Regions from separate parts of the Klebsiella sp. NPDC088457 genome, predicted to be linked through region 3. Evidence: predicted binding sites of a transcription regulator. Region 3 holds the regulator's gene; each other region holds the start of a gene.
The links. Region 3 encodes CRP, which controls carbon source genes, mostly activating them, when cyclic AMP is high. Its sites were predicted from a motif close to ATGTGANNNNNNTCACAT; they were not measured.

Region 1 (10,081 bases), on a different contig from region 3:
AACGGTACGCTGAATATCAACAGCGGCGCAGACGGCTATGTGAATACCAACCTGACCGCCACCGGCAGCGTCGGCTGGCAGGGGCGGAATATCGCCGCCAGCGGGCGGACCGACGGCAATGCCGGGGTGATTTTTAAAACCGATCTTGATGATGACGGCAAGCTGAGCGCGAAGGTCAACGGGCGGCTAGTCCAGCTCTCCGGCAAGCGTAACTATCTGCCGCTTTCGCCATACAGCCGTTATGAAGTGGAACTCCAGAACAGTAAGAACTCCCTCGACAGCTACGACATCGTCAGCAGCCGCAAGAGCCGACTGACGCTCTATCCGGGCAACGTGGCGATCATTGAACCGGAGGTGAAACAGATGGTGACCGTTTCCGGGCGCATCCGCGCCGAGGACGGCACGCTGCTGGCGAATGCGCATATCAATAACCACATTGGCCGTACCCGCACCGATAGCAGCGGCGGCTTTGTGATGGATGTGGATAAAAAATATCCGACCATCGATTTCACCTACGGCAATAACCAGAGCTGCGAAGTGGGGCTGGAGCTTAGCCAGGCACGCGGGGCGGTTTGGGTCGGCGATGTGGTCTGTACCGGTCTGAAAACTTACGCCAGCTTGCAGCAGGCAGGAGAAGGTAATGAAAGCTAAGTGGCTCCCGTTGATGTGCCTGTTTATCGCCGCGCTGTGCGCGGCGCGGACAGACGCGGCGGTGACGAAGACAACCTGGGCGGATGCGGCCGCGGTGCAGTATGTTTTCGTGGAAAACAACTCCGACGATAACTTTTTCGTCACTCCTGGCGGGGTGCTGGATCCGCGTATGACCGGCGCCAGCCGCTGGACCGGGCTGAAATATACCGGAAGCGGCACCATCTATCAGCAGAGCCTGGGCTATATCGATAATGGTTTTAATACCGGACTTAACGCCAACTGGAAGTTTGATATGTGGCTGGAAAACGCGCCGGTGTCGTATCCGCTGAGCGGCCTGCGCTGTATTAACTGGTATGCCGGTTGCGATATGGCGACCAGCCTGATTTTGCCGCAGGTCACGGACGCGAACGGTTTCTATGGCGTAACGGTCACCACCGGTGGGCAAAAGTGGATGCACGGCATGATGTCGGACTCGTTCTATCAGTATCTGCAGCAGCAGCCGGTGGGCGGCAGCCTGTCGATGACCATTAATGCCTGCCAGACCTCCGTAAACTACGATGCGACCAGCGGAGCGCGCTGTAAGGATCAGGCTTCAGGCGCCTGGTATGTACGCAAGGTCACTCACACGAAAGCGGCCAATCTGAAGCTCATCAACACCCATTCGCTGACGGAAGTCTTTATCAATAGCGATGGGATCCCCACGCTGGGCGAGGGCAGTACTAACTGTCAGGCGCAGACGATTGGCACCCGTAGCGGCCTGAGCTGCAAAATGGTCAACTATACGCTGCAGCATAACGGACTGAGCAATACCTCAATCCATATTTTCCCGGCCATTAATAACTCATCGTTGACCTCAGCGGTGAATATATATGATATGCAGTTCAGCCTGAACGGGAATAGCTGGAAGCCGGTTAGCGGTACCGCCTATTACTATACCTTTAACGAGATGAAAGCCTCGGATGCGGTCTACATCTTCTTTTCCAGCAACTTTTTTAAGCAGATGGTGGCGCTGGGCATCAGCGATATCAACACCCAGGATCTGTTTAACTTCCGTTTTCAGAACACCACTTCGCCGGAGTCCGGTTGGTATGAGTTTTCGACCTCCAACTCGCTCATTATTAAGCCGCGCGATTTTAGCATCAGCATTATCTCCGATGAGTACATCAGCTCACCCTCACGCGAGGGAAACGTCGGCCCGGGGCAGCCTGCGCTCGATATTGGCTATATCGTCACCACCAGCGGAAGAACGGCCGCCGATGAGGTATTGATCAAAGTGACCGGTCCGGCGCAGTCGATCGCCGGTCGTTCCTACTGCCTCTTCAGTTCGGCAGACGGCACGACAAAAGTCCCCTTTCCGGGGCTGCTGGCATTTACCACCCAGAGTGGCAGCGTCAAAACCTACGACGCAGGCTGTGACGGCCGCTGGCGCGATATGACGGATGCGCTGTGGCTGACGACGCCGTGGACGGATGCTTCCGGCGATGCCGGGGTAATGAACAAGACCACGGTAAAATTTTCCATCCCGATGAACGACGATATTTCGTTAAGAACGATTGATAACGATGGCTGGTTTGGTGAAGTGAGTGCTTCAGGAGAGATTCATGTCCAGGCGACGTGGCGTAATATTAATTAAACTGCTGCAGGCCGCTGCGGGGCTGCTGTTGCTCAGCTTGCCCGCAACGAGTGGGGCGATCGCCGTCGGCAACTTAACCTTTTCGCTGGGAGCGGAGGATAATTTTGTCGCCAAACGGGTACTGAATAACAACCAGAGCGCGCACCTGTACCAGATTTCAGTCATCGGCATCGACCGTCCGGGAGGCAACGAGGTGCGCTCGCGTCCGACGGACGGCGAGCTGCTCTTTGCTCCGCGTCAGCTGACCCTGCAGGCCGGGGAAGGGGAGTACTTTAAATTCTATTATCACGGCCCGCAGGATAACCGCGAGCGATACTACCGGGTTGCATTTCGCGAAATTCCCACCCGTAACCGTATCGCCTACAATGCCGCCGGCGCGGCGATCGGCATCGATCCGATCGTGGTGATGGAGACGATTCTGGTGGTGCGTCCGCGGCAGGTACAGTTCCAATGGGCTTTCGATCGCCAGGCGGGGAGCGTCAGCAACAGCGGTAATACCTGGTTTAAGCTGCTGATCAAACCGGGGTGTGAATCAACGGAAGAAGAGGGTGAGGCCTGGTATTTGCGGCCTGGGGATGTGGTTCGCCAGGCGGCACTGCGCCAGCCTGGCAATAAGTATATTATCTATAATGATAAGTTTATTAAAATATCGTCGGATTGCCCGTCGTGAGCGCCGGGTAAATAAAAAAGCCTCCCGCAGGGAAGCTTTTTTATTATCAGGTCATCATCATCGGCCATTCTGGCGGCGTTTGACTCATGACGTCGACCATCACGTCTTTGATGTTGCCCCAGATTTTGGCGATATCCAGCAGGGTGATACCTAACAGGCCGGTGGCAAACCAGCAGGCGGCGACCAGGCCGAGGCAGCTACAAATCACCGCTAGTCCCGCATAGTCACTTTTGCGCAGCTGAATGTTCATCGAACTGGCCAAAAACATCAAAACCGCGCTCACCAGCGGCCAGCGCAAGAGTATGACACTGGTAGTAATGGAAGCCATCAACCTCATCCTCAAAGAAAGTCGGGTGCCTTTGACAACCTGGCGAGACTGACAATGACGTGGCGCTCTGGCTATCTACGGGCGATCAAGGGAGTAATGAAACACTGTTCTTGTTTCATTAAGTTGTGTGAACTATATCACACTTGTTGTTTTATTCGCCAGCCAAAAATGGGCGTTTTTTTTGGCTGTTTTTTAACCTTGTTATTATTGTGGATAATGGTGGGGGATATTTTTAGTGTTCACTCAGGCTATAAACTTCACATTCCCGGCCTTTGATTTCTTTTTTGTCGCGTTTCTCTGCGGCTTTTATGACTTATTTCCGACGAGCGTACGGATAAACCGAATCAGAGCGTGGTACTGCTCGCATAATGTCGAGAATGTTTCTCGATTCCCGATGAAATCAGTATTATTCATCATTATTGAGGGTGGGGTTTTACATCAAATAGCGGGTTGCTGGAAATAGTCTCTGTTGTATTACAACAGGAGTGATCTTTTACCGTGATTAAGGCGTATCGCATGGATAAACAGCGGAAATGAATCGTCGCACACTGCACAAGGTGTTGAGAACATTTGGTATTACCCTCGTGGTCCTGCTACCGGTGGTTCTGGCGCTGTGGTTTGCGCAAATCAGAGCTAAAGCGGAAACCACGGACCAGCTTCGTTCATTTTCTCAACTGGCGTTGCAAAAAACGGAAATGGTCATTTATGAGGCCGAGCGGGCGCGGGAAATGGCCATGCAATATCAAGGGACAATATGCTCTCCTGGCCATCAGCAATATATGCTGACGATTGTTCGCAGTTCGCTTTACGTTGATGATTTAATTTATGCCAACGGCAGTCGGTTTTTTTGTTCTACCGCGGTACACCCTGATACTCCCTGGCGTATTCCGCCGGCGAACTATACCAAAAGACCGGATGTCGCTATCTACTACTACCGCGATACGCCTTTCTATCCCGGCTTTGCCATGAACTATATGCAGCGCGGACGCTACGTCGCGGTGATTAACCCACTTTCCTACAGTTCGTTAATATCAAGTGATAAAGATTTGGCCTACGGTCTGTTTGATACCAAAACGCACCTCTTTTTTTCCACCAGCCGCAATGCCGACGTGCGTGGGTTACACCGGCAAATTCGTCACCAGGACGCCTTTTTCCAGCATGACAACCGGGTGTATACCGTCGCCCACTCGGCAATCCGCCCGATCGCCGTGATTATGTCCACTTCATACGCCAGCTATTATCAGGGCTTATACGATCAGATGACGCTCACCCTCCCGCTGGGTCTGATTTGTAGCATGCTGATTTTGCTGGTGTGGTCGCGAACCCGGCAACAATACCATTCCCCGCGCAAGAAGTTGCAGCGCGCGTTAAATCGCCGTCAGCTATGCCTGCATTATCAGCCGATCATCGATATTAAAAATAACCGCTGCGTCGGTGTTGAAGCGCTGCTGCGCTGGCCGGGGTGCGATGGCCCGGTGATGGGCCCGGCCGAATTTATTCCGCTGGCGGAAAATGAAGGAATGATGGCCCGGGTGACCGACTATGTCGTGGACGAGCTGTTCGCGGAAGTGGGGGAGTTTCTGGCGCGGCATCCGCAGCTGTATGTGGCGATTAACCTCTCCGCTACCGATTTTCACTCATCGCGGCTTATCGCCCAAATCGGTGAAAAGGCGGAGCGCTACGCGATCCGCATCGAGCAGATAAAAATTGAGGTCACCGAACGTGGGTTTATTGATGTGCAGAAAACCACGCCGGTTATCCAGGCCTTTCGCGAGGCGGGCTATGAGATCGCCATTGATGATTTTGGCACCGGCTATTCCAATCTCCATAATCTCCACTCGCTGAACGTGGACATTCTTAAGATCGATAAATCTTTTATCGATACCCTCACCACCAATAGCTCCAGCCGGATGATCGTCGAGCATATTATTGATATGGCTTGCAGTCTGCGTCTGAAGATCGTTGCCGAAGGGGTCGAAACGCCAGACCAGGTCAACTGGCTACGGCAGCGCGGCGTTCAGTATTGTCAGGGCTGGCACTTTGCCAGGGCGATGCCGCTGCCGGAGTTCAGACGCTGGCTGGTGAACTCCCCGATGGCGCTCCGCCCAGGTACGCAAATCGGTCAGGCGGAAATCTGATGGCGATAGTCGCTGGGGGTGCGGTCGAACTCCCGGCGGAAGACCCGTGAGAACGTCTGCTGCGACACATAGCCAAGATCCATCGCAATATCAAAGATCGGACGCTGGGTGGTTCTAAGCGCCTCCGCCGCCAGCAATAACCGGCGCTGACGAATGTAATCGCCGAGCGTTTGATGCATAACGGCGCGGAACATCCGCTGAAGATACCATTTTGAGTATCCCGATTTTCTGGCGACTACATCAATGTTAAGTGGTTGATCGATATGTTCATCAATCCATTCAATAAGCGTTTGGATAATATCCTGATGGGACATAAAGCGGCCTCTCTCAATTCTCGATTCGTCGTTTTGTCTGCGGGCGAGTATAATTCCTCAAGTTAACTTGAGGTAAAGCGCTTTTATGGAAAAGAAATCACCCCGCATCAAAACGCTGCTGACCCCAGGGGAAGTGGCAAAACGCACCGGCGTTGCCGTTTCCGCCCTGCACTTTTATGAAAGCAAAGGGCTGATTCACAGCCAGCGTAATACCGGCAATCAGCGACGCTATCGGCGCGACGTGCTGCGCGCCGTGGCGATCATCAAGATTGCCCAGCGTATCGGTATTCCGCTGGCGACCATCGGCGATGCGTTTGGCGTGTTGCCGGAAGGGCATAACCTCAGTGCGAAAGAGTGGAAGCAGCTCTCATCGCAGTGGCGGGAAGAGCTGGACCGGCGCATTCATACCTTAACCGCGCTGCGCGATCAGCTTGATGGTTGCATTGGCTGTGGCTGTCTGTCGCGGCGCGACTGCCCGTTGCGTAACCCGGGAGATAAGCTGGGCGAAGAGGGGACCGGCGCGCGCCTGCTGGAAGATGACTGATAAAACTAAAGCGCCACAACAGGGCGCTTTAGTTGTTTTCCGGTCTTTGTCTTTTTACTCTATCCTGATGGTTCCCAGGAGGGTTTCCCCCGACATCGGCTCCCCTCGGTATTGCGCAAGATGTTGCTGGAGGTTCCGGATTGCGCCGACACTGTAATTGTGGCACAGCCCGGTGATTTCACCCGTTTATTTCAGCGAAATTTTTCCGTCAATCGCCGTCAGTTCCTATAGTTAATTCGAACGAATAACGGGAGAGGCCTCATGCTGACGGTACATCATCTCAATCAATCGCGATCGCAGCGCGTGCTATGGGCGCTCGAAGAACTCCAGCTGCCTTATCAAATAGTCAGCTACCAGCGGGAAAAAAACATGCTGGCGCCCCCGGCGTTAAAGAAGATCCACCCGCTGGGTAAATCGCCGGTAGTGGAAGATAACGGCTACGTGCTGGCGGAGTCGGGCGCCATTCTGGAATATCTGCAGGAAACCTACGACAACGCACAGCAGTTCAGGCCGCAGGCGATGGCGGATAAGCTGCAATATCGCTTCTGGCTGCATTATGCCGAGGGGTCGCTGATGCCGCTGCTGCTGCTGAAACTGGTGTTTGCCAGCCTCGGTAAACCGCCGATTCCGCTCGGCATGCGCACATTAGGCAACGCGTTGGGCAAGGGCGTGCAGAAGGCCTGGCTGAACCGGCAAATTGCCACTCACGCCCGCTATATCGAGGATCATCTTTCTCGCCAGCCGTGGTTTGCCGGCGCGCAGCTCAGCATGGCTGATATCCAGCTGAGCTTCCCGGTGATGGCGCTACTGGCGCGCGGCGGTATTGAGGATTTACCGCATATCCGGCAATGGCGAGAGCGGGTCGAGCAGCGCCCGGCCTGGCAGCGAGCGATCCAGCGCGGCGGTCCGTTCACCCTGCCGGGCTGAGACAGTGGTTTTTGTGATGACCGGCGACCATGGCGCGCAACATAATACAAAAATGTTAGCGGATTGCGCATGGACGATAACGTTTGCGCACCCGCTGGTTATTTCATGAACGCCATAAGCAAAATTTAGCGAATGACCACAAACTTCAGTTGAAAAGGCCTATCTAAAGGCTGGATAATCGTTTGCCTTTTTATTTTGCCCGCTATTTACCTCTTTTCAGAGGGGTGGGTAAATTCATTCTGACCACCGTAGCGTATGCGCGGAGTTAAACGTTTGCTATTTGCAGCCCCCCTGGCGCTGTGAGGTAGCACAAGGAGATCGCGTTTAACTGGCAGTGGATGGTCCACCACGCATACCGACGGACGATTAAAATTTTCAGGGGAAGTTTTCTATGTCTACGCCTTCAGCGCGTACCGGCGGTTCACTAGACGCCTGGTTTAAAATTTCAGCTCGCGGCAGCTCCGTGCGTCAGGAGATTGTTGCCGGCTTAACCACCTTCCTGGCGATGGTGTACTCGGTGATTGTGGTACCGGGGATGCTGGGTAAAGCCGGGTTCCCTCCGGCGGCGGTATTTGTTTCCACCTGCCTGGTTGCCGGCGTCGGCTCCCTCGTCATGGGGCTGTGGGCGAATCTGCCGCTGGCCATTGGCTGCGCGATCTCGCTGACCGCCTTTACCGCTTTCAGCCTGGTGCTGGGGCAGCATATCAGCATTCCGGTAGCGCTGGGCGCCGTATTCCTGATGGGCGTGCTGTTCACCATTATCTCCGCCACCGGCATCCGCAGCTGGATCCTACGCAATTTGCCGCAGGGCGTTGCGCACGGCACCGGTATTGGTATCGGTCTGTTTCTGCTGCTGATCGCCGCCAACGGCGTGGGCCTGGTGATTAAAAACCCGCTGGACGGTCTGCCGGTTACGCTCGGTCATTTCGATAGCTTTCCGGTGATTATGTCGCTGGTGGGGCTGGCGGTGATTATCGGCCTCGAAAAAATGAAAGTGCCGGGCGGGATCCTGCTGACCATTATTGGCGTTTCGATCGTCGGCCTGATTTTTGACCCGAACGTACACTTTTCCGGTATTTTCGCGATGCCCTCGCTGAGCGATGACCAGGGCAACTCGCTGATTGGCAGCCTCGATATCATCGGCGCGCTGAATCCGGTGGTGCTGCCCAGCGTGCTGGCGCTGGTGATGACGGCGGTATTTGATGCCACCGGCACCATTCGCGCGGTCGCCGGGCAGGCGAACCTGCTGGATAAAGACGGGCAGATTATCAACGGCGGGAAAGCGCTGACCACCGACTCCCTGAGCAGCGTCTTCTCCGGCGTGGTCGGGGCGGCTCCGGCGGCGGTGTATATCGAATCGGCGGCAGGCACCGCGGCGGGCGGCAAAACCGGTCTGACCGCCGTCACCGTTGGCGTGCTGTTCCTGCTGATTCTGTTCCTCTCTCCGCTCTCTTACCTGGTGCCTGCCTATGCAACGGCGCCGGCGCTGATGTACGTCGGCCTGCTGATGTTGAGCAACGTGGCGAAAATCGACTTCAACGATTTCGTTGATGCGATGGCGGGGCTGATTACCGCGGTGTTCATCGTACTGACCTGTAACATCGTCACCGGCATCATGATCGGTTTTGCCACCCTGGTGATTGGCCGTCTGGTATCCGGGGAGTGGCGTAAGCTGAACCTGGGGACCGTCATCATTGCGGCGGCGCTGGTGATCTTCTACGCCGGCGGCTGGGCGATTTAAGCTTTTCCTGCGGCTAACGGGCGGCTCAGGCCGCCCGTTTTATTTTTTAAGCCACATCCTGTTTCCTTTTGCGTTAATCTGAGTAGCGTATTATCCAGAGACATGACGCCTCAGGTGCAAAATAAGAAAACGCTGCAAACAGGGAACACATGGAAATATTCTTTACCATACTCATCATGACCCTCGTGGTCTCTCTCTCCGGGGTGGTGACGCGTGTCCTGCCCTTTCAGGTTCCACTACCACTGATGCAAATCGCCATTGGCGCGCTGTTAGCCTGGCCGACCTTTGGTTTGCACGTTGAGTTCGACCCCGAACTCTTCCTGGTCCTGTTTATCCCGCCGCTGCTCTTTGCCGACGGCTGGAAGACGCCGACCCGTGAGTTTATTGAGCACGGGCGAGAGATTCTCGGACTGGCGCTGGCTCTGGTGCTGGTGACGGTGGTCGGGATTGGCTTCCTGATTTACTGGATCGTCCCGGGGATTCCGCTGATTCCGGCTTTCGCGCTGGCGGCGGTACTGTCGCCGACCGATGCCGTGGCGCTGTCGGGCATCGTCGGAGAAGGGCGCATCCCGAAAAAAATTATGGGGATTCTGCAGGGCGAGGCGTTGATGAACGACGCCTCCGGCCTGGTCTCGCTGAAGTTTGCCGTCGCCGTGGCGATGGGCACGATGGTCTTTACCGTCGGCGGCGCGACGGTGGAATTTCTCAAGGTAGCGATTGGCGGTATCCTGGCCGGGTTTGTGGTCAGCTGGCTGTATGGCCGCTCGATGCGCTTCCTCAGCCGCTGGGGCGGCGATGAGCCCGCGACGCAAATCGTCCTGCTGTTCCTGCTGCCGTTTGCGTCCTACCTGATTGCCGAACATATCGGCGTCTCCGGGATCCTGGCGGCGGTGGCCGCCGGGATGACCATCACCCGCTCCGGGGTGATGCGTACCGCGCCGCTGGCTATGCGCCTGCGTGCGAACAGCACCTGGGCGATGCTGGAGTTCGTCTTTAACGGCATGGTCTTCCTGCTGTTGGGCCTGCAGCTGCCGGATATCCTGTCGACCTCGCTGGTGGCGGCGGAAGCGGACCCGAATGTCGAAACCTGGATGCTGTTTACCGACATTATCCTGATCTACGCCGCGCTGATGCT
Region 2 (10,081 bases), on a different contig from region 3:
CCCGGGCTTAAAGTGCGGAACGTACTTACCTTCCAGTTCGACTTTATCGCCAGTTTTCGGGTTACGCCCGGTGCGAGGTGCTCGATAATGCAAAGAGAAACTGCCGAAACCGCGGATTTCAATGCGCTCACCTTGAGCAAGCGTTGAGGCCATATGTTCCAGCATTTCTTTAACAGCATCTTCGACCGCTTTCGCAGGAATGTGAGATTGCTGGCTGGCAAGTCTTTCTATCAATTCTGACTTGGTCATTATTCCTCCGGTTTCCTTCAAGGCAAAATTAGCTAACTGCTTTAAACAAGGGCGGCCGTAGCCGCCCTTTGTGCTTGATTACAGGACGAATCCTGCAATCTGTCAAGTAAACTCGTCATAATTCAGGTTGTTGTAACCTGAATGACGAAAATTACTCGCCTTTAGCTGCTTTGAAAGCTTCAGCCATTGCGTTGTTAGAGAAGTTTGCATCTTCCTGTTTGTTAACAGTGGCGATAGCATCTTTCTCATCAGCTTCGTCTTTAGCACGAACAGACAGGCTGATTGCGCGGTTTTTACGATCAACGCCGGTGAATTTAGCTTCAACGTCATCGCCAACGCTCAGAACCAGAGTCGCATCTTCAACGCGGTCGCGGGAAGCTTCAGAAGCGCGCAGGTAACCTTCAACGCCGTCAGCCAGTTCTACGGTTGCGCCTTTAGCGTCAACTGCAGTGACTTTACCGTTGACGATTGCGCCTTTCTTGTTCAGTGCAACCCAGTTGTTGAACGGATCTTCTGCGAGCTGTTTAACGCCCAGAGAGATACGCTCACGCTCTGCGTCAACCTGCAGAACAACCGCTGCGATTTCGTCGCCTTTTTTGTATTCACGTACTGCTTCTTCGCCTGCAACGTTCCAGGAGATGTCAGACAGGTGAACCAGGCCGTCGATGCCGCCGTCCAGGCCGATGAAGATACCGAAGTCAGTGATAGACTTGATTTTACCTTCAACACGGTCGCCCTTGTTGTGGGTTTCCGCAAACTGCTGCCACGGGTTGTTTTTGCACTGCTTCAGACCCAGGGAGATACGACGACGTTCTTCGTCGATATCCAGAACCATAACTTCCACTACGTCGCCAACGTTAACAACTTTGGACGGGTGGATGTTTTTGTTGGTCCAATCCATTTCGGAAACGTGAACCAGGCCTTCAACGCCTTCTTCGATTTCAACGAAGCAGCCGTAGTCGGTCAGGTTGGTCACGCGACCGGTCAGTTTGGTACCTTCCGGATAACGCTTAGCGATAGCTACCCACGGATCTTCGCCCAGCTGTTTCAGGCCCAGAGATACACGAGTACGCTCGCGGTCGAACTTCAGCACTTTAACCGTGATTTCGTCGCCAACATTGACGATTTCGCTCGGGTGCTTAACGCGTTTCCACGCCATGTCGGTGATGTGCAGCAGGCCGTCAACGCCGCCCAGATCAACGAATGCGCCGTAGTCAGTGAGGTTCTTAACGATACCTTTGACTTCCATGCCTTCCTGCAGGTTTTCCAGCAGCTGATCGCGTTCTGCGCTGTTTTCGGATTCGATAACGGCACGACGGGAAACAACAACGTTGTTACGCTTCTGGTCAAGCTTGATGACTTTGAACTCAAGCTCTTTGCCTTCCAGGTGCAGGGTGTCGCGAACCGGACGAACGTCAACCAGGGAACCCGGCAGGAACGCGCGAATACCATTCAGCTCAACAGTGAAGCCACCTTTAACTTTGCCGTTGATAACACCGACTACAGTTTCAGCTTCTTCGTAAGCTTTTTCCAGCGTGATCCAAGCTTCGTGACGTTTAGCTTTTTCACGGGACAGCAGGGTTTCACCGAAGCCGTCTTCTACTGCATCCAGGGCAACGTCAACTTCGTCACCGACCTGGATTTCCAGCTCGCCCTGGGCGTTTTTGAACTGCTCTGCCGGAATGGCAGACTCAGATTTCAGACCGGCGTCAACCAGTACGATATCTTTGTCGATAGCAACAACAACACCACGAACGATGGAACCCGGACGGGTTTCGATTGTTTTTAAGGATTCTTCAAATAGTTGAGCAAAAGATTCAGTCATGTTTAATCTTCAGGTTTCATATTTAACGTCCACCTGGCTCCATGCCGGATGGGGTTGTTTAACATACCCGCTAACACTCCATTGCTGCGGGGGTACTGCTATAATTCGGAGGCCTGGCGCTTCACCGTTTAACGGTCAGGCGACTGCCAATTTTTCGCGCGCATAGTGTAGCGCTTTTTCAATAACTTGCTCAATGTTTAGTTCAGTCGAATCGAGAACTAAAGCATCAGCGGCCGGGACAAGCGGCGCCACGCTGCGATTGCGGTCGCGATCGTCACGCTCTTTTATCTCGGACAAAAGACGTTCAAAGTTAACACTAAAGCCCTTTTCCTGCAACTGCAGCATGCGTCTGTGGGCACGCTCCTGCGCGGATGCATCAAGGAAAATTTTCACCGGCGCATCGGGAAACACCACGGTTCCCATGTCACGTCCATCGGCAATCAGGCCGGGCAATTCACGAAAAGCGCGCTGACGACGGAGTAACGCTTCACGCACGCGCGGAAACGCAGCCACTTTCGAGGCGGTATTCGCCACTTCCTGGGTACGGATTTCAGCGCTGACGTCTTCGCCTTCCAGCACGACCTCCAGATGACCGTCGGTGGAAATAAAACGTACATCCAGATGTGCGGCCAACGGCACCAGCGCCTCTTCCGATTCGACATCAACATGATGATGCAGCGCCGCGAGGGCCAGAACGCGATAGATAGCACCGGAATCCAGCAGATGCCAGCCCAGCGCTTCCGCCATTGCCTTGCACAACGTGCCTTTACCCGCGCCGCCAGGCCCATCAATGGTGATTACCGGAATATTTGCCGTCATCTTTTTCTCCTTCAGCAAGGCGCATAGAATATAAACGCCGCGCATTATACGCATCTATACGCCGGAAAGTGAGCATTGCTTGCAAATTACGGACTACCAGAAATGTAATGCAGAAGAATTGCGCAATTATAGCGGGCCGATGGAACATCAGCCCGGGAGATGACAATGTTTTACTTTTTTGCGTCGGCGAACGTTAAGCCAGCGTACTGATCCGCGCCAGCTGCTCGAAGTAATCCGGGAAGGTTTTCGCCGTGCACTTTGGATCGAGAATGGTCACCGGCGTATCGGACAGCGCCACCAGCGAGAAGCACATCGCCATGCGATGATCGTTATAGGTGCCAATCTCGGCAAACTGCAGTTCGAGCGGCGGCGTGATGCGGATATAATCCTCACCCTCTTCCACTTCGGCGCCCACTTTACGCAGTTCGGTCGCCATCGCAAACAGACGGTCGGTCTCTTTGACGCGCCAGTTATAGATGTTACGTAAGGTGGTGGTCCCCTTCGCAAACAGCGCCGCGGTAGCGATGGTCATCGCCGCATCCGGGATATGGTTCATATCCATATCAATCGCATTCAGCTCACCGCGAGTGCAGGCAATATAGTCTTCACCCCAGGTGACGGTGGCCCCCATATTTTCCAGCACGTCGGCAAAGCGGATATCGCCCTGCACGCTATTGCGACCGATGCCGGTCACTTTTACGGTACCGCCTTTGATCGCCCCGGCGGCGAGGAAATAGGAAGCCGAAGAGGCATCGCCTTCCACCAGATAATCGCCCGGCGACTGGTACTGCTGATTGCCGCTGATGACAAAACGCTGATAAGCCTGGTTCTCGACCTCAACCCCAAAGGTTTTCATCAGATGCAGGGTGATATCAATATACGGTTTGGAAACCAGATCGCCTTTAATGGCGATCGTAGTATCCTGCGGCGCCAGAGGCGCGGCCATCAGCAACGCGGTCAGGAACTGGCTGGAGACGCTGCCGTCCACTTCAACCTGGCCGCCGGCAAAACCACCGCGCAGGCGCAGAGGCGGATAGTTTTCCTGCTCCAGATAATCAATTTGCGCGCCGCCCTGACGTAGAGCATCGACCAGATGACCAATCGGGCGCTCTTTCATCCGCGGCTCGCCGGTCAGCACGATATCGTTGCTTCCCAGGCACAGCGCGGCCGCCAGCGGACGCATCGCGGTCCCGGCGTTACCGAGGAACAGCTCCAGCGCGCTACCGGCCCGCAGCGGACCAGCGTTGCCGGTCACTTCACAGCGGGTACGATCGGCTGACAGGGCATAATGAACTCCCAGGGCGCTCAGGGCATTCAGCATATGGCGTACATCGTCGCTGTCCAGCAGATTGGTCAGCACCGTAGTGCCACGGGCTAATGCCGCCAGCAGCAAAGCGCGGTTAGAGACACTTTTTGACCCAGGCAGGTTCACGGTGCCATCGACTCGCGCAATGGGTTGTAACGTCAGGGATTCCATCAAACTCAACTCTCAAACAAACAGAATAAAAACCCCGCAGGCCAGCTGCGGGGATGAAAAGCAAGACCGTGATTAGCCGTGACGACGTTCAAAGTCCTGCATAAAGTCGGTCAGCGCCTTCACGCCCGCCAGCGGCATCGCGTTATAGATAGAGGCACGCATACCGCCAACCACCCGGTGGCCTTTCAGCGCGTGCAGGCCCGCGGCGAAGGACTCTTCAAAGAACAGTTTATCCAGCGCGCTGTCGGCCAGCTGGAACGGCACGTTCATACGGGAACGGTTGGCCGCCGCCACGTCGTTACGATAGAAGCTGCTGCGATCGATAACGCCATAGAGCAGATCGGCTTTTTGCTGGTTGATCTGGTCCATTGCGGCCACCCCGCCCTGCTCTTTCAGCCATTTGAACACCAGGCCCGCCAGGTACCAGGCAAACGTCGGCGGGGTGTTAAACATCGAGTCGTTGGCATCCAGCACGGTGTAGTCAAGGATTGACGGACAGGCGACGTTGGCTTTACCCAGCAGATCTTCGCGTACGATGACCAGCGTCAGGCCCGCCGGACCAATGTTTTTCTGCGCGCCGGCATAGATAACACCGTAACGGCTGACATCGATCGGCGCAGAAAGAATGGTGGAGGAGAAATCGGCCGCAACAATCACGTCGTCAGCAAAATTCGGCGTTTCATCAATCGCAATACCGTCGATGGTTTCATTCGGGCAATAGTGCAGATACGCCGCGCCAGGGGTCAGCTGCCACTCGCTCATCGGTTTGACCGCCCGCAGGCCATCAACCGTCACTTTGGCGTCGATGGTATTGGGCGAACAGTATTTTTTCGCTTCTTTAACCGCGCTTGCCGCCCAGTAACCCGCATCGACGTAGTCTGCGGTGGTTTTATCACCCAGCAGGTTCAGCGGAACGCCCGCGAACTGACCGCGACCGCCGCCGTGGCAGAATAAAACTTTGTAGTTGGAAGGGATATTGAGCAGATCGCGAAAATCCTGTTCTGCCGCCTCGGCCACCTGGATAAACTCTTTGCCACGGTGACTGATTTCCATGACCGACGTCCCCAGACCATGCCAGTCACACAATTCCTGCTGTGCCAGTTTGAGAACTTCCGCCGGCAGCATTGCCGGGCCCGAACTAAAGTTATAGACCTGAGCCATTTCCCCTCACCACGTTGCTATGTTGTCTGCCCGCGAACCATCGCGAGCATAAGTTATTCCTGTGGCTATCGGTTTTATCATTCAGTGACACACACCGCAACGAGTAAAACTAAGCGGCCACGAAATGCGGCCGCCGTCACACAAAAGAATCTACCAGCTTGACGTCATAAAACCGACATAATTGCTGTCAGGTGACTCTTTTCGCCCGGCTGGCCCGCGACCATTCTGCATTTGCGCAGCGCGGACATAATTGTTTATCCCCGGCGCGTAGCCTAAGAACTGCGCTACAACGTACGCAGGCATATTCATCGTCGCGCGGAATGGTGGCGAAGCTCGCGTTGTGCGGCGGAGGTAAAATGGACAGGCCGGCTTTAACGTCTCGATCAGGATAGTAGTAGAGACTAATTTGTCCGTTCGTTTCCAGAATAGCCAACCTGACCTGACCCAGCTGTTCAACACCGTTGACCCGCAGCTCCATAAAAAACTCGAATTCGGTCATGTTTTCCGCCTGTAATTTTTCCCAGGCCAGTTCACCCTGTTCGATGACCGCGATCGGTTTGCCCTCCAGTAAGTCCTCCAGCTTCTCGCTTTTGCCCATCAGCCACATAATCAGCCGGTAAAGCAGCGCCAGGGTGACAAAGACCACCAGCACCGGCAGCATCGGGACATCATCATAAAAAGCGACATCGCCCGCCGCGGAACCGAGGGTCAGAATAATGAGAACTTCAAACAGCGACATCTGCCGCACACCGCGTCGGCCGGTGATTTTAAGAAAAATAAAGACCAGTACAAAGGTGTACACGCTGCGCAGCGCCACCTCAGCCAAAAAATCCACTGGCACTTTATCCAACGCCATACGATGCCAATCAAATGCCTTCATGGTTAACGCCTGAACAGTTATCGGGTGTCAGTAAGGATAGCCAGACGATGGAGATAGCGCCGGTCATCTAAAAGCCGTATCATTGCGCGCTTTACGTACGATAAAAGTGATCGCCATGACTCAAACGTTTATTCCCGGCAAAGACGCCGCCCTGGAAGACTCCATCGCTCGCTTCCAGCAGAAGTTGCTCGACCTCGGATTTGATATTGAAGAGGCCTCATGGCTGAACCCGGTACCCCACGTGTGGTCAGTACATATCCGCGATAAAGAGTGTTCGCTGTGCTTCACCAACGGTAAAGGCGCGACCAAAAAAGCGGCGCTGGCCTCTGCTCTGGGCGAATACTTCGAACGTCTGTCCACCAACTATTTCTTCGCCGACTTCTGGCTGGGCGAAACGATCGCCAACGGGCCGTTCGTTCACTACCCGAACGAAAAATGGTTCCCGCTGACTGAAAACGACGACGTGCCGGAGGGCCTGCTGGATCCGCGCCTGCGCGCATTCTACGATCCTGACGATCAGCTGACCGCCAGCATGCTGGTAGATCTGCAATCAGGTAACGATGAGCGCGGGGTTTGCGGCCTGCCGTTCACCCGTCAGTCCGATGGCGAAACCGTCTATATTCCGATGAATATCGTCGGCAACCTGTATGTATCTAACGGCATGTCTGCGGGTAATACCCCGAATGAAGCGCGTGTTCAGGGCCTGTCGGAAGTTTTTGAGCGTCACATTAAAAACCGCATTATCGCTGAAAGCATCAGCCTGCCGGAAATCCCGGCTGAGGTGATGGCGCGCTACCCGGGCGTGGTGGAGTCCATCAATAAGCTGGAAGCGGAGGGTTTCCCGATTTTTGCCTACGATGGCTCGCTGGGCGGCAAATACCCGGTGATCTGCGTGGTGCTGTTTAACCCGACGAACGGGACCTGCTTCGCCTCCTTCGGCGCCCACCCGGATTTCGGCGTCGCGCTGGAACGTACCGTCACCGAGCTGCTGCAAGGCCGCAGCCTGAAAGATCTCGATGTCTTCACGCCGCCGACCTTCGATGATGAAGAGGTCGCCGAGCATGCCAACCTTGAAACCCACTTTATTGACTCCAGCGGTTTAATCTCCTGGGATATGTTCAAGCAGGATGCCGACTACCCGTTCGTCGACTGGAACTTCTCCGGTACGACGGAAGAAGAGTTCGCGACCCTGATGGCCATCTTCAAACAAGAAGATAAAGAAGTTTACATCGCTGACTACGAGCACCTGAGCGTCTACGCTTGCCGCATCATCGTTCCGGGGATGTCTGACATTTATCCGGCAGAAGATCTGTGGCTGGCGAATAACAGCATGGGCAGCCATTTGCGCGAAACCCTGCTTTCCCTGCCGGGCAGTGAGTGGGAGAAAGAAGATTATCTCGCGCTGATTGAACAGCTCGACGATGAAGGTAATGACGATTTTACCCGCGTGCGCGAACTGCTGGGTCTGGCGACGGGCAAAGACAACGGCTGGTATACGCTGCGCATTGGTGAGCTGAAGGCGATGCTGGCGCTGGCAGGCGGCGATCTGGAACAGGCGCTGATCTGGACAGAATGGACCATTGAATTCAATGCCTCAATCTTCAGTGCAGAACGCGCGAACTACTACCGCTGCCTGCAGACGCTGTTGTTACTGAGCCAGGAAGAAGAACGCGAACCGTTACAGTACCTGAATGCCTTTGTCCGTATGTACGGTGCCGATGCGGTAGAAGCCGCCAACGCCGCGCTGAGCGGTGAAGCGCCGTTCTACGGTCTGCAGGCGGTCGATAGCGATCTGCACGCTTTCCCGGCTCACCAGTCCTTGCTGAAAGCTTATGAAAAACTGCAGCGTGCAAAAGCCGCATTCTGGGCAAAATAAGACCGCCTTTCGCGGTTGAGCACTCTACCAGCGGGGCCGATTACGGCTCCGTTTTTTTATCCTTACGCACCGCCCCGCCTTATTTGTAGTTGCAAAGTTAATTTCGCGTAAAAAAAATTTACGCAGCACTTTATGGTTGTTAATTTTAATAAAAATACCCCATTTTAATTAACCGTCATTTGCGCGCAGAAATGAAAAAAATCAACATAAGTTGTAAATTTTAAAATTTATTTTCATCATAAAAAACATAAAGTTAACCATGAAAAAAATGAAAACCATACATTGACAGGGCCTATAGTTCCGGTGGGATATGATCTACATCAATTTCCCTTCTATAATGCTTTGTTAGTATCTCACCGCCAACTTATATAAAGAGAGAGTTAGTGTGAAAGCTGACAACCCTTTTGATCTTTTACTCCCTGCTGCCATGGCGAAAGTTGCCGAAGAAGCAGGTATCTATAAAGCGACAAAGCACCCGATGAAGACATTTTATCTGGCGATTACCGCTGGTGTTTTCATTTCCATCGCTTTTGTCTTCTATATCACTGCAACGACCGGTACTGCCGCGATGCCTTTCGGTATTGCCAAGCTGATCGGAGGGATCTGCTTTTCACTCGGCCTGATTCTTTGCGTCATTTGCGGTGCAGACCTGTTTACCTCGACCGTTCTGATCGTCGTGGCGAAAGCCAGCGGGCGAATTACCTGGGGTCAACTGGCGCGAAACTGGCTCAACGTCTATGTTGGTAACCTGATAGGCGCTTTGCTGTTTGTCTTACTGATGTGGTTGTCTGGCGAGTATATGGCCGCCAACGGCGGTTGGGGCCTCAACGTCCTGCAAACCGCTGACCACAAAATGCACCATACTTTTATTGAAGCCGTGTGCCTGGGGATCCTGGCAAACCTGATGGTCTGTCTGGCGGTGTGGATGAGCTACTCCGGCCGCAGCCTGATGGACAAAGCCATGATTATGGTTTTACCCGTGGCCATGTTTGTTGCCAGCGGTTTTGAGCACAGTATCGCTAACATGTTTATGATCCCGATGGGGATCGTAATCCGTGACTTTGCAAGCCCGGAATTCTGGACCGCTATCGGTTCCACTCCGGAAAATTTCTCTCACCTGACCGTTATGAACTTCATCACTGATAACCTGATCCCGGTCACTATCGGGAACATTATCGGCGGTGGTCTGCTGGTTGGGTTGACATACTGGGTCATTTACCTGCGTGGCGACGACCATCACTAAGGGCCGTTTCAGGCAGTAAATAAAAAATCCACTTAAGAAGGTAGGTGTTACATGTCCGAGCTTAATGAAAAGTTAGCCACAGCCTGGGAAGGTTTCGCGAAAGGTGACTGGCAGAACGAAGTCAACGTCCGTGACTTTATCCAGAAAAACTATACCCCGTACGAAGGTGACGAGTCCTTCCTGGCTGGCGCAACTGAGGCGACCACCAAGCTGTGGGACAACGTAATGGAAGGTGTTAAACAGGAAAACCGCACTCACGCGCCTGTTGATTTTGACACTTCCCTTGCCTCCACCATCACTTCTCATGACGCTGGCTACATCGAAAAAGCACTTGAGAAAATCGTGGGTCTGCAGACTGAAGCGCCGCTGAAACGTGCAATCATCCCGTTCGGTGGTATCAAAATGGTTGAAGGTTCCTGCAAAGCGTACGATCGCGAGCTGGACCCGATGCTGAAAAAAATCTTCACTGAATACCGTAAAACGCATAACCAGGGCGTGTTTGATGTTTACACCAAAGACATCCTGAACTGCCGTAAATCAGGCGTACTGAC
Region 3 (10,081 bases):
ATTATCCGAAGCGGCGCGGGATTACCCGGGTGAAAGAGCTGATGGCGGCGGGGATTAACGTCTGCTTCGGCCACGATGACGTGTTTGACCCGTGGTATCCGCTCGGCACCGGTAATATGCTGCAGGTGCTGCATATGGGGCTGCACGTCTGCCAGCTGATGGGCTATCAGCAGATTAACGATGGCCTGAAGCTGATTACCGATAACAGCGCCCGTACCTTTGGCCTGAGCGATTACGGCATTGTCACGGGTCATCCGGCGAACCTGATTATTCTGCCGGCGGAAAATGGTTTTGAAGCGGTACGCTGCCAGGTGCCGGTGCGTTGGTCGATTCGTCAGGGAAGAGTGATTGCCACTACGCAGCTGGCACAGACGTGGATCCAGACTGACCGCGGGGGAGAGGAGCTGTTCTTTACGCGCAATAGCCCCTTTGCTGATGCAAAGGGGCCACAGGTTTAGTGAGAGGCCGCTGCCGCGTTGTGCTGGCGGTGGCGAGAGACAAAGCCGAGAATAATGCACATGATAAAGACGACGGCGTAGAGACCGTTGGCGGTGTGCAGTGCTGCCAGCGGGCCACTGGCGGCAACGATCGGGCCGGTCACCACGAAGGTCAGCATCGTGCCGATGGTGCCGCAGGTCAGGACAAAGTTCACCAGTTTCGGCGAGGCGACTTTGGTTTGCAGCGAACCGAGGGTGATGAGCGAGGTGTAGATAGCGCTGGAGAAGAAGCCGAGGGTCAGGATAAACCACGGCATATGCTCCGGCGAACCGTTGATAAACAGGTACATCAGCACCGTTGCCAGGCCAGCGAGCACCGTCAGAATACGTTGCAGATCGAAGAAGCGCAGGATGAAGCTGAATGACCACATGCCAATCATGTACGACATCCAGAAATCGCTGACCAGCTTACCGCCATCGGCAAGGCTCATACCCAGCGTCTTGGCATACTCCGGTACCCAGGAGATAAAGCCCAGCTGGCCGAGGATGTAGCACAGCGCGGCGATGGACAGGAACAGCACGCCGATGCCCCATTTTTCTTTCACCACCGGCTGGCTGTCGTGCTGCGCTTTTTTACCCAGTACCGGAAAATCACAGCCAAAAGTCAGAATAAAAATGGCCACATAAACCAGGCCAATGCAGGCATATACCCAGTACCACTCAATGCTGCGCGCCAGCAGGAAGGCGGCGACCATCGGGAAGATCATTCCCGCCATGCTGAAGAAGGAGTCGGTGAACAGCAGACGCGCGCCGCGCTGACGGCCTTCATACATATGGGTGATCAGGAAGGTCCCGATCGACATGGTGATCCCGCTGACCAGCCCCAGCACGAACATGGACGCGGAGAACAGGGCCAGACTGTGGCTGAACATCAGCCCGGCAACGGCCAGCACCATCAGGATAAAGCCAAAACGCAGCTGAGTTTTCAGCGGCACGATCTCCATCAGCCAGGCGTTCAGGAAGATAGAGATCAGGATACCGGCGTTGAGGAATGTAAAGGTGTTGCTCATACTGGAGACGGGCAGATGGAAATAATCGGCGATGTTCCCCATCACCATCCCGGTGACGATCACCAACGCGCCGGTGAGGGCGTAGGAGAAAAAGCTAATCCATGTGAGCTTGATACGGTTGCTGTTAGTCATGACTGGCCTGTGAATAAAAATGTAAAGCGCATTGACTGCGCCAGGGCGGACAGATTTTATTCATTCGAGTGATGTAAGCAAACGTTTATTATGCAATGTGTCATTATTTGCATAGATTAATGTGATGCAGATCGCTTTTATCTTGCGAATAGATGAATGAGCGTCTGGTAACAACTATTTCAGCTACGTAAAATTAGGTAAAAGGCTGGCTCAGGATGCAAAGGCTCTTTAGAATCAAGGCACTTGCTTTTTATTCTGCTCCGTTAAGGAATTCCCATGCTCAAATCAACTCTGGCGGCGGTGGTAGCCGTTTTCGCTATTTCAGCTTTCTCTCCGGCTATGGCAGCGAAGGGCGATCCGCACGTGCTGCTGACGACGTCTGCGGGCAATATTGAGCTGGAGTTAAATAGCCAGAAAGCACCGATTTCCGTGGATAACTTCCTCAAGTACGTTAACAGCGGCTTCTATAACAACACCACCTTCCATCGCGTGATCCCAGGCTTCATGGTGCAGGGCGGCGGCTTTAATGAACAGATGCAGCAAAAGCAGCCGAACCCGCCGATTAAAAACGAAGCTGATAACGGCCTGCGTAATACCCGCGGCACGATCGCCATGGCGCGGACCGCCGATCAGGACAGCGCCACCAGCCAGTTCTTTATCAACATTGCGGACAACGCCTTCCTTGACCACGGACAGCGTGATTTTGGCTACGCGGTCTTCGGCAAAGTGGTGAAGGGGATGGACGTGGCGGATAAAATTTCTCAGGTGCAGACGCACAACGTGGGGCCGTACCAGAATGTACCGTCCAAACCCGTCGTGATCCTGTCAGCGAAAGTTCTGCCGTAATCTCCTCTCTGCGCGCGGGCGACATCGCCCGCGCTGCTGGCCGCTCTGCGTAACCTGAAATTGCTGCTTATACTTGTGGCAAACGGGGGACGATAAGGGAGGCGACCATGCGTTCACTCACCGATAAGCAAAAATCCCAACTCTGGGAACAGACCCGCAATGTGAATTTTCAGGCCAGCCGTCGCCTGGAGGGCGTGGCGATCCCGCTGGTAACGCTGAGCGCCGAGCTGGCGTTGGCGCATCTTGCTGAGCTGAGGAGGCGCTATGAGCAATAAATACGGCGACGATCGCGACCCTTATCTTTATCCCGCTCTTAACGTGATGCGCAACCGCCTTGGCATTCGTCAGGCCCAGCGTCTGGAGGAGGCGGCGTGGGAATTCACCTCCCTGCGGGCGGCAACGCTGGCGCTGGGGCCGCGCGTGCGCGGGTTGCCCTATCTCTGTTTCATCCATCATCAGCTTTATCAGGATATTTTTGACTGGGCGGGGCACTTCAGAGAAGTCGATATTTACCGGGGCGACACCCCTTTTTGCCATTTTGCGTGGATAGAAAAAGAGGGCAATGCGCTGATGCGCGCGCTTGAAGAGGAGAATTACCTCAGCGGGCTTACTCGCGTTGGGTTCGTTGAGCGCCTGAGCTGGTACTACGGCGAAATCAATGTCCTGCATCCGTTCCGCCTGGGGAGCGGCCTGGCGCAGCGGATTTTCTTTGAACAGCTGGCCCTGCACGCCGGCTTTGTACTCGACTGGCGCGATATCGATCCCGACGCCTGGAGCCAGGCTAATCAGCTGGGGGCGATGGGCGATCCACAACCTCTCGAACGGATCTTTAGCAAAGTGGTAAGCGAAGCGCGCGAATCTGAGTAGAATAGCCCGGTTTTGTTTTTTCCGGAGCCACCATGATCCTGCTTATCGACAACTATGACTCTTTCACCTGGAATTTGTACCAGTACTTCTGCGAACTGGGTGCCGAGGTGCTGGTCAGGCGTAATGATGAGCTGACGCTCGAGGAGATAGCGGCGCTGGCGCCGGAGAAAATCGTGATCTCGCCAGGTCCGTGCACCCCGGATGAGTCAGGTATCTCCCTGGCGGTGATTGCACACTATGCCGGCCAGATTCCGCTGCTGGGGGTGTGCCTTGGTCACCAGGCCATCGCCCAGGTCTTTGGCGCCACGATCGTGCGGGCAGCCAAAGTGATGCACGGCAAGACCTCGCCCATTCACCACAACGGGCAAGGGGTATTCCAGGGGCTGAATAATCCGCTGACCGTTACCCGCTACCACTCGCTGTTGATTGACCCGGCGACGCTCCCGGATTGCTTTGAGGTCACGGCCCGCAGCGACAGCGGTGAGATTATGGCGATCCGCCACCGTGAGTGGGATCTCGAAGGGGTACAGTTCCACCCGGAGAGCATTCTTAGCGAGCAGGGGCATCAGCTGCTGGCAAACTTCCTCAACCGGTGATTTGTAGTTGCCATTGATTGATTTTTTATGCATATTTTGTGAGTAGATTATCACAATAATGACTGCATAACGAAGAAGGATGGCATGACATGGCAACTGAGCAACCGGTAATTACCCGCGCCATATTCGATGAAGTTATTCTGCCGATTTATGCACCTGCAGAATTCATCCCGGTAAAAGGTAAAGGTAGCCGCGTATGGGATCAGCAGGGCAAAGAGTACGTTGATTTCGCGGGCGGGATTGCGGTGACGGCATTAGGTCATTGTCATCCGGCTCTGGTCGCGGCGCTGCATGAGCAGGGCGAAACCCTGTGGCACACCAGCAACGTTTTTACCAACGAACCGGCGTTGCGCCTCGGGCGCAAGCTGGTCGATGCCACCTTTGCCGAACGCGTGGTGTTTATGAACTCCGGCACCGAAGCCAACGAAACCGCATTCAAGCTGGCGCGCCATTACACCATTACCCGCCACAGTCCGTATAAGACCAAAATCATCGCCTTCCATAACGCCTTCCACGGCCGGTCGCTGTTTACGGTCTCCGTGGGCGGGCAGCCCAAATATTCCGATGGCTTCGGCCCGAAACCGGCGGATATCGTCCACGTGCCGTTTAACGATCTGCATGCGGTGAAAGCGGTGATGGACGACCATACCTGTGCGGTAGTGGTTGAGCCAATTCAGGGGGAAGGCGGGGTGATGGCCGCGACGCCGGAGTTCCTTAAGGGGCTGCGCGAGCTGTGCGATGAGCACCAGGCGCTGCTGGTGTTTGATGAAGTGCAGTGCGGCATGGGGCGTACCGGTTCGCTGTTCGCGTATATGCATTACGGCGTGACGCCGGATATCCTCACCAGCGCCAAAGCGCTGGGCGGCGGTTTCCCGATTAGCGCCGTCCTGACGACAAACGACATCGCCAGCGCGTTCCATGCCGGCTCCCACGGTTCGACCTACGGCGGTAACCCACTGGCCTGCGCCGTGGCCGGGGCGGCGTTTGATCTGATCAATACCCCTGAGGTGCTGGAAGGCGTCAACGCGAAGCGCGCGCTGTTTGTGCAGCACCTGCAGCAGATTGACGCGCAGTTTGATCTGTTCAGCGACATCCGCGGGATGGGGCTGTTGATTGGCGCCGAGCTTAAGCCGCAGCATCAAGGCCGGGCCCGCGATTTCCTCTATGCGGCGGCGGATGCCGGGGTGATGGTATTAAACGCCGGGCCTGACGTGATGCGCTTTGTTCCTTCACTGGTGATTGACGAAAACGATATTGCCGAAGGGATGGCCCGTTTCGCTCAGGCGGTACAGCGGGTACTTAGCGCTTAACCGCGCGTAGCCAGATGCCATGATGCGGACGCTGACGCCATGCCACCGAGGAGATGGTGTGCATAGTGTTCAGATGATCGAGGATCCGCTGCAGATGCTGCTCCATGGTGCTTAACGGGCCATGGGGCACTTCCGCATTCTGCGACTCCATAATATTGACATCGCCCGCGCTGCCGGGACCGTCAGAGTCCAGCCGCTGTTGACAGCGCTGGAGCGCAATCTCACAGGATTCCAGATAACGCCGGGCCAGCTCCGGGGTCAGCATGTTGTGCTCGCGGGCGAGGGTAGTCATCGCGTTGATATGCTCGACAATAAACTGACTGTGGGTGACCCACAGTTTCATGTCGTCGAGGTATTGCGCGTTAAAACCCGGTTCCTGCATCGCCTGGTTCAACGAATTATACAGCGAGTTATGCGCCTGATTGACGCGCATGCGCTGATAGGCCAGCGCCGGTGCCTGGTGGTCGTCGCTCAGGATAAGCCTGATGGCATCCTGATCGGCCTCCAGCGCGTCATGGGCATTTTTACGCAACAGCCCGCTTTGCCACTGCGGCCACAGCCACACCATTCCGCCAAAGGCGATAAGACAGCCGATGAGGGTATCGATAAGTCTGGCGACAATAAACTGTTCACCGTTTAGCGTCAGCAGCTGCAGGGTATACACCGCGGTGACGGTAAAGCCCACCATCGCCCAGCCATAATGCTTACGAATAATCAGATAGCTCAGCAGCGTGACGATCAGCATCGCGGTCAGCGTATAGCCTTCCGGAACGTGAAAGTGCAGCGTCAGGCCGGCAATCGCCAGCCCGGCGAGGGTACCCGCCGCCCGATGAACAATACGCACCCGCGTCGCGCCGTAGCCGTTTTGGGTGACGAAAAGCACCGTCATCAGGATCCAGTAGGGTTTGGGCAGGTTCAGGGCGCTGCCCATCAGGCTGGCGGCGGTGAGCATGACGCAGATGCGCGCGGCGTTGCGCAGCGCCGGCGATTTCAACGAGAGGTAGTTCCTCAGCGCCGGCAGTAACGGCAGACGGCGTTCTTTATCGGCCATCAGATTACGGGCATACAGCGGGCGCTGGGTTCTTAGCACCTGGGCGATACGGCTAAAGTGCCAGGCGCAGAACTGCCCGACCGGGTTATCGGGATGCTGCGAGGCGATTTTCTCCAGCGCGCCGATTTGCTTGTCCATATTAAAGCGCTGCGGATAACGATGATAAAGGATGTCATCCGCCAGCACCCGCAGGCGGGCGGCAACGGTTTGCGCATTCCAGCGAATCACCGCTTCCGCATGGCTGCGTTCCACCAGCTTTTGTACTTCTTCGGGCTGATGCAGGCTGACGGAGATATGTTCCTGAAGATCCAGCGCCACCTGAAACGCCCGCAGCAGGCGTTTGTGGTCATTGTGTTGATTTGCCGCCAGCATATGCATCTGCTGATAGCACTGGGTGATCAGGTCCACGACCTTCTGCTGGCGGATGAGCAGCGGCGGCAGCGAGGTGGCCGGATCGATATGCTGAGTCAACAGGCTGTATTTGGCTTCGCAGTAGTTGGCCAGCTCGCGATAGAGCAGGCTTAGCGATTCACGTAGCGGCTGTTCGCGCCAAAGCCAGAACCAAAACCAGTTAAACAGGCCGTACCACAACGTGCCGAGAGCATAGATCAGCAGCGGCTCCCAGACAGGCATATTCCCGGCAAGGCTCAGAGTGAAGATCGCGGCAATCAGCGAGGCGGGCAAGAGTCTGGCGTGCAGGGAGCTGATTTCTGCCGTGACGCCAAGGAGTAGCGCCAGGCCGCTGAGAATTAACGGTAACGGGATATCCTGCTGCAGCAGCAGCTGGACGACCAGACTACAGCCGGCAAACAGGGAGCCGCCGACGATCAGGCGTTTAAAAAAGCGCTTATGCGGCGTGTCCAGACCGGCGACGTTGCAACAGGCAGGCACCAGCGAGAACAGCAGACCCTGTTGTAAATGACCGAGCAGGAGTCCGATTGCGACAGGCAAGCACAGCACCAGCGTTTGCCGCAGTGCATAGTTGACTTCCGGGTGGTAAATCAGCCTGCGCCACATCGAGGGGAAACAAAAACGGCGTATTGTGGGTACAACACGCCGTTTTATCGACTTAACGGGTACCGTAAACGACGATGGTTTTACCGTGCGCAGAGATCAGATTCTGATCTTCCAGCATCTTCAGAATACGGCCAACGGTTTCACGGGAACAGCCCACGATCTGACCGATTTCCTGACGGGTAATTTTAATTTGCATCCCGTCCGGGTGGGTCATGGCGTCCGGTTGTTTCGCCAGGTTCAGCAGCGTCTGAGCGATACGGCCGGTAACGTCGAGGAAGGCGAGGTTACCCACTTTTTCTGAGGTTACCTGCAGACGACGAGCCATCTGCGATGACAGACGCATCAGAATATCCGGGTTTACCTGGATCAGCTGACGGAATTTTTTGTAGGAGATTTCGGCCACTTCACATGCGGTTTTCGCACGTACCCAGGCGCTACGCTCCTGGCCTTCTTCAAACAAGCCTAATTCACCGATGAAATCGCCCTGGTTGAGGTAAGAGAGGATCATCTCTTTACCCTCTTCATCCTTGATGAGCACAGCCACAGAGCCTTTGACGATGTAGTACAACGTTTCTGCTTTTTCACCCTGGTGGATCAGCGTGCTTTTAGATGGGTACTTATGAATATGGCAATGAGACAAGAACCATTCGAGGGTAGGGTCTGTTTGCGGTTTGCCAAGCACCATGCGCGGTTATCCTCTGTTATAAGCTATCTCCGGGTGCCGACACTACACGGCATCCGGGCATGCAATCGTATTGTTTCCCTATGCCTGGGAAACGGCTGGTGAGTTTTCTTCAGCCTGTAATGTGAACTCCTCTGCATACATGCAGTACATCAATGTAATACTGTAGCATCCCGACTGTTTTAGCATAGCTTTCGCCGCATGTCTCCTGGTGTCTCGCTTCAGCATGACGCAGGTCGCCTTCCGTTGCGAGAATTGTTATGTGCGCGTAATCTGTCAGGAAAATTGCAACCTTGGAGTTAAATTTTATGCAAGCTCGTGTGAAATGGGTTGAAGGGTTAACCTTCATCGGAGAGTCCGCGTCAGGCCACCAGGTTCTGATGGACGGCAACTCCGGGGATAAAGCGCCAAGCCCGATGGAGATGGTGCTGATGGCGGCGGGCGGATGCAGCGCGATCGATGTCGTGTCGATTTTGCAGAAAGGGCGTCACAATGTGAGCAACTGTGAAGTGAAGCTGACGTCTGAACGCCGGGAAGAGGCGCCGCGCCTGTTTACCCATATCAACATGCATTTTATCGTCACCGGAAATGAGCTGAAAGAGGCGGCCGTCGCTCGTGCGGTGGACCTGTCGGCGGAGAAATACTGCTCGGTGGCGCTGATGCTGCAAAAAACGGTGAATATCACCCACACCTATGAAGTGGTGGAAGGCTAAGCAGCCTTTCCCGGAGAGCGGCGCAAACGCCTTATCCGGGAGCCGTGAGTGAAGAACGAAAACCCCGCTTAGCGCCAGGCGCCCGGGGTCTTTTAACGTGGTTAACTGATTTTCTTCCCTTCCATCAGCCGTTCGACCAGCGGCGCCATGATGAGCTCCATTGCCAGCCCCATCTTTCCGCCCGGCACCACCAGCGTATTGATATGCGAGATAAACGACCCCTGCAGCATCGCTAACAGCCACGGGAAATCGATATCCTGCAGATTGCGGAAATGAATCACCACAAAGCTTTCATCCAGCGACGGGATGCCTTTCGCCGCAAACGGGTTGGAAGTATCGACGGTGGGGACGCGCTGGAAGTTGATATGGGTACGCGAGAACTGCGGGGTGATGAAGTTGATATAGTCTTCCATCGAACGCACCACGGAGTCCATCACCGCTTCACGGGAATGGCCGCGTTCGCTGGTATCGCGGATCAGCTTCTGAATCCACTCCAGATTGACGATCGGCACTACGCCGACCAGCAGGTCGACATGCTGTGCCACGTTGTGCTGCGGCGTTACCACGCCACCGTGCAGGCCCTCATAAAACAGGACATCGGTAGGTTCCGGTAGCGGCTGCCATGGCGTAAACGTACCTGGCACCTGATTCCACGGCACCGCTTCATCATAGGTATGCAGATATTTCCGCGACTGGCCGGTGCCGTTGCGCCCGTATTCGAGAAAGGTATTTTCGAGCAGGCTGAAGTCGTTCGCTTCCGGACCGAAATAGCTGATGTGCTTTCCCTGATCGCGCGCTTTGCGGATCGCCATGTCCATTTCCGGGCGGGTATAGCGATGAAAGCTATCGCCTTCTACTTCGGCGGCGCGCAGGTTCAGCTGCGCGAAGATTTTACGAAAGGCGAGGCTGGTGGTCGTGGTTCCCGCGCCGCTGGAGCCTGTGACGGCAATCACCGGATGTTTGGCAGACATAACAACTCCCAGATTAAACGATGGTGTGGCGCCGCCTTAGCCGTGAAACTGCTTGCGGGGCATGATGTTGACCGTCTCGTGCAGTTCTGACCACACCAGCACGGCTTCTCCGCTTCTCAATTGTTGTTTGACGCCGGCGACTTTATCCGCCAGCGAGCGTTCATGTTCACCATAATCGGTGCCTTCGCGCAACACAAAGCTTTCGATCAGGTTATCCAGCGTTTCGGGATCCAGATCGTGCCAGGGAATAATCATTTTTGTGCTCCTAACCAACGGGTTAACCAGTCCGGAATCCGTTTTTCCAGCCACATTTCCGGCTTGCGTAGCGTGCCGCCGACAAACCCGACGTGGCCGCCTTGCTCCGTCAGCTGATATTCCACATTAGCCGG

Region 1: the regulator CRP is predicted to act here: its motif matches at 3,408-3,425, upstream of ACI2JR_RS07840 (YjcB family protein).
Region 2: the regulator CRP is predicted to act here: its motif matches at 8,596-8,613, upstream of focA (formate transporter FocA).

The regions. Positions count from the first base shown of each region.
Region 1 is NZ_JBJDNH010000009.1:72,341-82,421, forward strand. Features, by position in the region: gene ACI2JR_RS07825 (CS1-pili formation C-terminal domain-containing protein) at 1-651, shown strand, start outside; gene ACI2JR_RS07830 (hypothetical protein) at 665-2,284, shown strand; gene ACI2JR_RS07835 (hypothetical protein) at 2,253-2,954, shown strand; gene ACI2JR_RS07840 (YjcB family protein) at 3,001-3,282, opposite strand; gene ACI2JR_RS07845 (EAL domain-containing protein) at 3,816-5,420, shown strand; gene soxS (superoxide response transcriptional regulator SoxS) at 5,405-5,734, opposite strand; gene soxR (redox-sensitive transcriptional activator SoxR) at 5,820-6,278, shown strand; gene ACI2JR_RS07860 (glutathione S-transferase family protein) at 6,540-7,205, shown strand; gene ACI2JR_RS07865 (NCS2 family permease) at 7,597-8,946, shown strand; gene ACI2JR_RS07870 (Na+/H+ antiporter) at 9,096-10,081, shown strand, end outside.
Region 2 is NZ_JBJDNH010000027.1:65,387-75,467, forward strand. Features, by position in the region: gene ihfB (integration host factor subunit beta) at 1-249, opposite strand, end outside; gene rpsA (30S ribosomal protein S1) at 401-2,074, opposite strand; gene cmk ((d)CMP kinase) at 2,210-2,893, opposite strand; gene aroA (3-phosphoshikimate 1-carboxyvinyltransferase) at 3,087-4,370, opposite strand; gene serC (3-phosphoserine/phosphohydroxythreonine transaminase) at 4,443-5,531, opposite strand; gene ACI2JR_RS17770 (DUF421 domain-containing protein) at 5,719-6,411, opposite strand; gene ycaO (30S ribosomal protein S12 methylthiotransferase accessory factor YcaO) at 6,527-8,287, shown strand; gene focA (formate transporter FocA) at 8,673-9,530, shown strand; partial or broken gene ACI2JR_RS17785 (pyruvate formate lyase family protein) at 9,582-10,081, shown strand, end outside.
Region 3 is NZ_JBJDNH010000019.1:41,493-51,573, reverse strand. Features, by position in the region: gene ACI2JR_RS13945 (cytosine deaminase) at 1-458, shown strand, start outside; gene tsgA (MFS transporter TsgA) at 455-1,639, opposite strand; gene ppiA (peptidylprolyl isomerase A) at 1,916-2,485, shown strand; gene ACI2JR_RS13930 (YhfG family protein) at 2,593-2,760, shown strand; gene ACI2JR_RS13925 (putative adenosine monophosphate-protein transferase Fic) at 2,750-3,352, shown strand; gene pabA (aminodeoxychorismate synthase component 2) at 3,385-3,948, shown strand; gene ACI2JR_RS13915 (aspartate aminotransferase family protein) at 4,038-5,258, shown strand; gene ACI2JR_RS13910 (YccS/YhfK family putative transporter) at 5,248-7,326, opposite strand; gene crp (cAMP-activated global transcriptional regulator CRP) at 7,379-8,011, opposite strand; gene ACI2JR_RS13900 (OsmC family protein) at 8,317-8,721, shown strand; gene ACI2JR_RS13895 (phosphoribulokinase) at 8,823-9,692, opposite strand; gene ACI2JR_RS13890 (YheU family protein) at 9,729-9,947, opposite strand; gene ACI2JR_RS13885 (hydrolase) at 9,944-10,081, opposite strand, start outside.